DNA from 2 places in the Paenarthrobacter sp. NPDC090520 genome. Region 1 is predicted to be linked to the other one. Evidence: predicted binding sites of a transcription regulator. Region 1 holds the regulator's gene; the other holds the start of a gene.
The links. The regulator HspR, encoded in region 1, represses chaperone genes until heat shock. The targets are predictions, from matches to a motif close to AAGTTGAGTCNNNNNGACTCAACTT.
Positions count from the first base shown of each region.

Region 2: a site for HspR is predicted at 2,061-2,085, ahead of clpB (ATP-dependent chaperone ClpB). Genes of this name have one in related genera too.

Region 1 covers NZ_JBIVXM010000019.1:35,786-40,170, reverse strand. Annotated here, with positions in the region: gene dnaK (molecular chaperone DnaK) at 1-61, shown strand, start outside; gene ACIQTZ_RS19190 (nucleotide exchange factor GrpE) at 64-714, shown strand; gene ACIQTZ_RS19185 (DnaJ C-terminal domain-containing protein) at 945-1,919, shown strand; gene ACIQTZ_RS19180 (heat shock protein transcriptional repressor HspR) at 1,930-2,361, shown strand; gene ACIQTZ_RS19175 (hypothetical protein) at 2,371-2,766, opposite strand; gene ACIQTZ_RS19170 (YybH family protein) at 2,817-3,215, opposite strand; gene ACIQTZ_RS19165 (DUF3040 domain-containing protein) at 3,381-3,698, shown strand; gene ACIQTZ_RS19160 (hypothetical protein) at 3,695-4,147, opposite strand; gene ACIQTZ_RS19155 (hypothetical protein) at 4,229-4,385, opposite strand, start outside.
Region 2 covers NZ_JBIVXM010000009.1:175,741-180,125, reverse strand. Annotated here, with positions in the region: gene ACIQTZ_RS13440 (BBE domain-containing protein) at 1-92, opposite strand, end outside; gene ACIQTZ_RS13435 (FAD-binding oxidoreductase) at 153-923, opposite strand; gene ACIQTZ_RS13430 (pyridoxamine 5'-phosphate oxidase family protein) at 1,180-1,797, opposite strand; gene clpB (ATP-dependent chaperone ClpB) at 2,123-4,385, shown strand, end outside.

The sequences.
Region 1 (4,385 bases):
CAAGGCCGACGAGGACATCGTCGACGCCGAGATCATCGACGAAGACGAAGCGAAGAAGTAACCATGCCTCATCACGGCAACGAAGCAGAACACTCCGAAGACGAGCGCGGCAACGAGCAGCGCAAGCCGGTCATCCGGGACAACCGCAAGGTTGATCCGGAAACCGGTGCGGCCCGCCACCCCGAGGGCGAAGCGACTGCTGCGTCCACCGAGGGCGACGCCCTGTCCCAGGCTGAGGAAATCCTCAACGGGGTAGAGGTTCCGGCTGAAGAGTCGGTCGCTCCCGGTGCCGCGGCGGAAGCCCAGGCGGCCGAACTGCGCAACGACCTCCTCCGCCTGCAGGCTGAGTACGTCAACTACCGCAAGCGCGTGGAACGCGACCGCGCCGTAGCAGGGGAGATGGCCGTCATCGGCGTCCTGAACTCCCTGCTCCCGGTGCTGGACGATGTTGACGCCGCACGCCAGCACGGTGACCTCGAGGACGGCCCCTTCGCCGCCATCGCCACCAAGCTGGAGAACGCGCTGAAGACGTACGGACTGGAGCGCATCGCGGACACCGGAGTCGAATTCGACCCCACCATCCACGAGGCACTCATCCAGCAGCCGGGCGAGGACATCGAAGTAGACACGGTCAGCCAGGTGCTGCGCTCGGGATACCGCTCAGGCGAGCGTGTCCTGCGGGCAGCCCAAGTGATCGTCGCAGTACCGGCGTAGCTCACCCCGCCTGCGCGGATGAGGGGGCCCCGCCCCTACGCCGGGTGGCCGAGGATCTGCGATCCTTGGCCACCCGGCTTCGGCAGCGGATATTGGCCTTCCCAACACTCGCAAGCTCGTGTAGGGGCCCTCGGCCAGATCCTTGGATGCCACTCCCGGGCCCCCTCATCCGCTACGGCTAGGCGGTAAGGTCGCCGTACGCTTTAGTTTTGATTTGAAAGGAAACGCTCTTGGCCAGCCAGGACTGGGTTGAAAAGGATTTTTACGCGATCCTTGGTGTTGCCAAGGACGCGTCCGACGCTGACATCAAGAAGGCTTACCGCAAGCTTGCGCGGCAGTACCATCCGGATACCAACGCCGGGGACGCTGTCGCGGAGAAGAAGTTCAAGGACATTTCCGAGGCCTACTCGGTGCTGTCGAGCCCTGAGGACCGGCAGCAGTATGATGCCATCCGCGCCATGGGTGGTGCCCGGTTCGCTCCGGGCGCTGGTGGTCGTGGCGGCGCAGGGGCCAACGGAGGGTTCGAGGACCTGTTCGGCGGCCTGTTCGGCGGCGGCGCAGGTGCACGCCAACCGCAGGGTGGCGGCATTCCGCCGGAGTTCGCTGACCTGTTCGGCGGCGGATTCGGGGGAGGCCAGACAGGTTTCCAGCGCGCCCCGCAGAAGGGCTCGGACCGCACGGCCACCACGTCGATCTCCTTTGCCGGCTCCATCAAGGGCACCACGGTGAGCTTGCGCGAGAGCAACGGCAACGTCATCGACGTGAAGATCCCGGCCGGTATCAAGGACGGCCAAAAGGTCCGCCAGCGCGGCAAGGGCAACGTTGGCCCGGCCGGCAATGGGGACCTCATCATCACGGTCAGCGTGAAACCCCACGACTTCTTTCAGCGCGACGGGGACAACATCCGCGTCCACGTGCCTGTCACGTTCGCGGAAGCGGCGCTGGGCGCCACCATCGAGGTTCCAACGCTCGACGGCGACACCGTCAAGTTGCGCGTCCCGGCGGGCACTCCCGCAGGCCGGACTCTGCGTGTGAAGGGCCGGGGCGTGAAGACGTCCAAGGCGACCGGCGACCTGCTGGTGACCTTCGACGTCGCCGTTCCGCAGAACCTGAGCAAGGAAGCGGAGGAGGCCGTGAAGGCGTTCGCTGCGGCCACTTCCGACGCCAACCCGCGTCACGACCTGGCCGCGAAGGCCCGGTTGTAAGGAGAAGGTCATGGCTATCGACGTCAACCAGCCGATCTTCGTCATCTCCGTCGCTGCGGAGCTTGCCGACATGCATCCGCAGACGTTGCGCCAGTACGACCGTTTGGGCATCGTCTCGCCCAGCCGCGCGCCCGGAAAGTCCCGCCGCTACTCACAGAACGACGTGGACAGGCTGCGCGAGGTGCAACGCCTTTCGCAATCCGGCGTCTCCCTTGAAGGGATCAAGCGCATCCTGGACCTCGAGAACCAGGTGGCTGCCCTGCAATACCGCGTGGCGGAGCTGACGGAAGAACTGTCACGCCGCCGGACTCCCGTGGACGCGAGGATCTTCGCAGCGGGAGCTGCGGGCGACGTCGTAAGCCTCGCACGGGGCCAGCGTCCCCGCGCCCGCTCCCAGGCCGTCGTCGTATGGCGACCGCGGCCGGGGGAGGGACAGCGTTAGCAGCAGGGACTAGGCCGAACGGTCCCAGCGGACCACAACCTTGGCTGCGCCCCCTTCTGTGCGCTCCACCTCGGCGATGATCTGCGACTCGGACGCGCCCATGTCCCGGATCTGCTGCTTGTAGTCCTCGAGGTGTTCCTGCAGGGACTCCTCCGTCCATTCTCCGGGCCGCATGCGGGTGGAGATTTCCACGGGCTCGGTGGGGACTACCAGGTCCTGCGGCTGGGTGTCCGCCACGGGCCCGCGCCGAACGGGTTCACCATCCGGGGCCAGCATGCGCCAGGCAAAGGCGCCGCCAGCAATGCCGGCCAGGAGTCCCATGACGACGAGCCATGCTGTGCGGCCGCGTCGTGGCCTCGGGTGCTGTGCCAGGCTGTTCGGAATGTTTGCAGATCGTCGTGCCATGGGAAGAATCGCCTTCCAGTTGGTTGCCGTACGTCGTGCTGGGTACGTTCTTAGCTTGTCACAGTATCGCCGTGCCTGTGGGCCACCCGCCAGGCACCGTCTTCCCGGCGGTAAACCTGCGTGGCGCGCAGTACGTAACTGCGGGGCTCGCCGTTGACGGAGGTGGAGGTGTGCTCCATGCCGACGGTGTAGGCCATGTCGCCCATGACATCGAAGGACAATAACTCGAACTCATATGCCGTGCAGTCGGAGAAGCTCTTTCCCAGATCAGTGAACAGCCGGTCCAAAGCGGCTTGCCCGAAAGTATTCTGCCAGGCGCCCAACACGCTGACTGGTTCTTTTCGGGACCACAGTGCGCGCCGCGGCGCAGCGTCCCCGTTATGCAGCGCACGTTCGGCCTGGTAAAGATCAGCCCTGACCCAGGCGAGGAAATCATCGTGGTCGGTCATTCTTCCAGAGTGGTGCTTTCCCTTGCCGGATGGAAGGGCAAGCTGTGGCTACGGCGGTCGAATCGACAGATAATAAAGGCATGGCACGGCAAGCAGCGCAGGTGCCTCAGCGTGGAATGTAAGCGCCAGTGGCGTTGAATGCTCATGGGGTGGGGATGGATTCCGATGTCGTTATCGGATGAAGAGCGACGGAGCCTCGAAGAGCTCGAGCGTGGCCTTGTTGCATCGGACCCGGACCTTGACCTTCAGCTGAGGTCCGGGCGCCTCCGTGGAACGGGAGCCAGGATGGTCCTGGGCGCTCTGGCCCTCCTGGTCGGCTTTGCCTTGGTCATTTCGGGAATCATCACCCAGATCCTCATCGTGGGCGTGGCCGGATTCCTCGTCGCTGGTGGCGGAGCCTACCTCTTGCTGAGCCGTTTGGTTCTCAGGCGGCGGATCCGCAGGAACGGCGAGACGGGAAATGAGGCGGGACGAGGCGCCTAAACCACCGGCGAGTCCGGTTTGAACGGCACCTTGTCCAAGTTGGTGGCGGCCTGATCGGGCGGCGTGGTGTCCGCAGGAACGGGAGTGGGCTCACCAGGCCGGGCCATCATCCGCCAGACCATGACGGCACCGAAGCACAATCCGGCACCGACCAGGAACGCCACCAATCCCGCACTCCCGGACTTCTGTTTGCGTCCACGCCGGAGCGTTTGTGTTGCTTTCTTGACGGCCTTCGCTGCGGTGCCGCGCGCATGCTTGGCTGCCTTCCGGTCACCGGTCAGCGTGAGGACAACTCCGTGCACCACCGAAGGCACATCGGCGTGGTTGATCCGGGACAACGCCCATCCCACCACGGCATCAGTTTGCGAAGCAGTACCTTCGGCGGCGTGCTTAACCCACTCGCCTGCCAGGTCCTGGACGGCTGGAACTACGGATTTGACTGAGTACACGATGACCCCTTCACGGAGTAGATGGCCCCGTGTGCCAGCCTACGCTACCCGCCCGGTGACAAACAGTACCGCGATCAGGCTCTAGTCCCGGACCACCGACGCAAGTTCCACGGGGTTGTCGAGCCCTGCCCACGAGCCGTGCAGCGCGAGTTCGGCGTGCAGCTCCGGCGCTGCAGCAGTGTTGACGGCGGCATCCGCGGCCACATCCACCACGCGGTTCACCTTCAGGCGAAGCGAC
Region 2 (4,385 bases), on a different contig from region 1:
TGGTAGTCGGCGCTCCAGTAGTTGTAGTGATCCGGAGGATCGTCGATCATGCACTGGAAGTCGGCGTACCCCATCGGTCCAACGAGGTCCACCGTGGGGCCGAGCTCCTTGAACGGCTTCGCGTGTTCGGCGCCTTCCTCGACGTTCCCCGCCTACAGGTAGGCCATGCCGACGGCCAGCTTGCCCACCATATCCTCGGGTACGAACTCTTCCGGCGGGGCCGTGAGGTAAACGAGTGCCGTGCCAACCTGATCCGGCGCGTCCAAGGCAACTTGACGGTAGGCCCGGGTCACTTCCGTTGCCGCCTCGCCGGGGAACAACATCAACCCCGCCGTGACCGACGGACCCAGATCGTGCAGTTGAAACGTGAACGACGTGGCCACTCCGAAGTTGCCGCCGCCACCGTGTAATGCCCAGAAGAGTTCCGGATTCTCGTGTTCGCTCGCCGTCACCAAATCGCCGGAAGCAGTCACCAGGTCGACTGAGATCAGGTTGTCACACGCGAATCCGTAGGCGCGCTCCAGCCACCCCGAGCCGCCGCCCAGCGTAAAGCCGGAGACACCCGTCGTCGATGCCCGGCCACCCGTGACCGCCAATCCGTGCTGCTGCGTGGCCCGGTCGAACTCGCCCCACGTGAGCCCACCGCCGGCCGTGACAGTCTTGGCTTCCGGGTCCACGCTGATGGATTTCATGGGACGGACGTCAATCACCAGGCCGCCGTCGTTGGTGGACATGCCGGCCACCGAGTGCCCGCCCGATCTGACCGCCACCTCCAGGTTGTGGTTGCGGGCATGCTTCAGTGCCTCTGCCACCTCGCCAGGGCTGGAGCATCTGGCGATGACGGCCGGCCTGCGGTCGATCATTGCATTGAAGAGTTTCCGGGTTTCGTCATAGTCCGGATTGTCCGGACGGATCCATTCCATGGGACGCTCCTTCGCGCCTGAGACTCTCTCCCTAGAACAGGTTACGGCGGGCGCCCCCGGCGGGCCATGGGTAATGCTTACGGATCGCTTTCGCTTCCTTCCGGACGGGTACGACGGCGGTGCGCTGACGACGGCGGTGCGCGCCACATAGTGCCCTCGCACCCCTTCGCGCCGTGCGCTCCCGTAGTAGCGGTAGCCCTCAGTGCGAACGGGTGCGATGCCGCGACGTAAGGGGTGCGCAGGGCGGAACGCGGATCTACTCCCGGTACATGCGTTCCGCGTAAGCCGGCCCATAATAGGCTTCGAGATCCGCCAACGGTGTATCCGGCTGGACGTAGGTCTTGGAAAGCGTGGCTATGGACGGCAAGCCCGCGATGTCCCAGGAATCCGGCTCCCACAGCCCGCTGCGCATGAAGGCCTTGCCACAGTGGGTGAAGACCTCGTCCACGCTGACCACGATGGCAACCCGCGGACGGTGGCCCTTGACCACCATGTGATCGAAGAAGTCCGCATCCCGGACCAGCTTGGCCGTCCCGTTGATGCGCAGGGTGTCGGTTCGTCCGGGAACCACGGAGAGGATACCCACGTTCGGGTTCTCCAAAATGTTGTGGAATCCGAAGGCGAGCTTGTTGCCGGGCCTTTCCGGGATGGCGATCGTGAAGTCGTCCAGGACGTGGATGAATCCGGCGGGGTCACCCTTGGGCGAGGCGTCGACGCGACCCTGGGCGTTCGCCGTCGAGATCACGCAAAAAGGACTGGCTGCGAGCCATTGCCGGTCAAAGTCGCTGAGCGATGTCCGCACCTTGCGTCGAACGCGTTCGAGGGGGAGGCCGATCAGTTCTTCCAACTCGTGCACCGAAGTGATGGGTTCCATGGGCCCAGCCTACTTTCCTGAGGGCATTCCGGATCTTGTGGAACGAGGCGCACCACTTTCCGCCATTCGCACCCGTAGGAACGGGTGCGCTCGGCGGGTGCGGGTGCGCTGGGCGGGTGCGGGTGCGGGCTTCGCCGGTACGGGTGCGCTGGGCGGGTACGGGTGCGGGCTTCGCCGGCGTGGCCCTCAACAGCAATCCGCACACCGGCGCTGGACAGCAGTTTCGCCGTCGGCAAACATGGAACACAGTGAGTCAAAATCCAAAGTTGAGCGTAGTAGACTCAACTTTGTAATCCTTGGTTCTACTCCAGAAGGGGAGCTCTCTTTGGACGTCAAATTCACCACCAAAAGCCAGGAGGCCCTTTCTGCGGCCGCCATGAATGCCTCCACCGCCGGCAACCCGCAGGTGGAGCCCGCACACTTGCTGAAAGCCCTCATGGACCAGCGGGAAGGCGTTGCTGTTGCCCTCCTCCGGGCGACGGGTGCCGATCCGGACGCCGTGAGCGTGCAGGCAAGTTCCGCCATCAAGGCGCTGCCGTCGTCGTCGGGCAGTTCCGTCCAGCAGGCGCAGTTGTCGCGCCAGTCCATGCAGGCCATCCAGGCCGCCCAGGCCGACGCCGACAAGCTCGGCGATTCCTTTGTCTCAACCGAGCACCTGCTGCTGGGACTCTCGGCCGGAAGTGACGCCGTCGGGAAGTTGCTGCGCGACGCCGGTGCCTCCCATGAGGCGCTTCTCGCCGCCCTGCCGGGTGTCCGGGGTGACCGCAAGGTCAATTCACCGGACCCTGAGAACACGTTCCAGGCCTTGGAGAAGTTCGGAACCGACCTGACCGCAGTTGCCCGTTCCGGAAAGCTGGACCCGGTGATCGGCCGCGACAGTGAGATCCGGCGCGTGGTCCAGGTGCTGAGTCGGCGCACCAAGAACAACCCCGTTCTCATCGGTGAGCCCGGCGTCGGCAAGACGGCCGTCGTCGAAGGCCTGGCGCAACGCATGGTGGCCGGCGATGTCCCCGAAAGCCTGCGCGGGAAGACCCTCATCGCCCTGGATCTGGCCTCCATGGTGGCGGGAGCCAAGTACCGCGGCGAATTCGAGGAGCGCCTGAAGGCCGTCCTGGAGGAGATCAAGAACTCCAACGGTCAGATCGTTACCTTCATCGACGAGATCCACACCGTGGTGGGAGCCGGTGCAACGGGCGAGAGTGCCATGGACGCCGGCAACATGCTCAAGCCGATGCTGGCCCGTGGTGAGCTCCGCCTGATCGGTGCCACCACCTTGGACGAGTACCGCGAGAACATTGAGAAGGACCCGGCCCTGGAGCGTCGTTTCCAGCAGGTCTTCGTCGGTGAGCCGAGTGTGGAAGACACCATCGGCATCCTGCGCGGACTCAAGGAACGCTACGAGGCGCACCACAAGGTAGCCATCGCCGACTCGGCCCTGGTTGCCGCAGCCACGCTCTCCAACCGCTATATTTCCGGCCGCCAACTCCCGGACAAAGCCATTGACCTGGTGGACGAAGCCGCATCGCGTCTTCGCATGGAGATCGACTCCGCGCCTGAGGAGATCGACCAGCTCCGCCGTGCCGTGGATCGCCTGACCATGGAGGAACTGGCGCTTCAGGGTGAAACCGATCCTGCCTCCGTGGAGCGGCTGGCCGCCCTGCGCGCGGACATGGCGGACAAGAAGGAGAGCCTCGCGGCGCTCAATGCGCGCTGGGAAGCGGAGAAGGCCGGGCTGAACCGGGTGGGTGACCTCAAGGCCAAGATCGACGAGCTGCGCTCGGCCGCCGAGAAGCACCAGCGCGAAGGTGACCTCGAGTCGGCGTCGCGCATTCTGTATGGCGAGTTGCCCGCGCTGGAACGTGAGCTCAACGCCGCCGCCGAGGAGGAATCGGCCCGCAGCGATTCGGAGCCGGAGCTGATGGTGGCCGAAGAGGTCACCGCCGACGACATCGCCGAAGTCATTTCGGCCTGGACGGGAATCCCCGCGGGCCGCATGCTGCAGGGGGAGTCCCAGAAGCTGCTGCACATGGAGGCCGAGCTGGGGAGGCGCCTGATCGGCCAGGCCAAGGCCGTCCAGGCTGTGTCCGATGCTGTCCGCCGCGCCCGCGCCGGCATCAGCGACCCCAACCGCCCCACGGGTTCGTTCCTGTTCCTCGGCCCGACGGGCGTCGGCAAGACGGAGCTGGCCAAGGCGCTGGCTGATTTCCTCTTCGACGACGAGCGCGCCATGATCCGGATCGATATGTCCGAGTACGGCGAGAAGCACTCGGTGGCCCGCCTGGTGGGTGCTCCTCCGGGATACGTCGGCTACGAAGAGGGTGGCCAGCTCACCGAAGCGGTTCGGCGCAGGCCGTACTCAGTGGTGCTGTTGGACGAGGTTGAGAAGGCCCACCCCGAGGTGTTCGACATCCTCCTGCAAGTGCTCGACGACGGCCGCCTCACCGACGGCCAGGGCCGCACCGTGGACTTCCGCAACACCATCCTGGTGCTGACCTCAAACTCGGGCAGCCAGTTCCTGGTGGACACCACCCTCGAGGCCAAGGCCAAGCGCGAAGCTGTCATGGCCGTGGTCCGGGCATCCTTCAAGC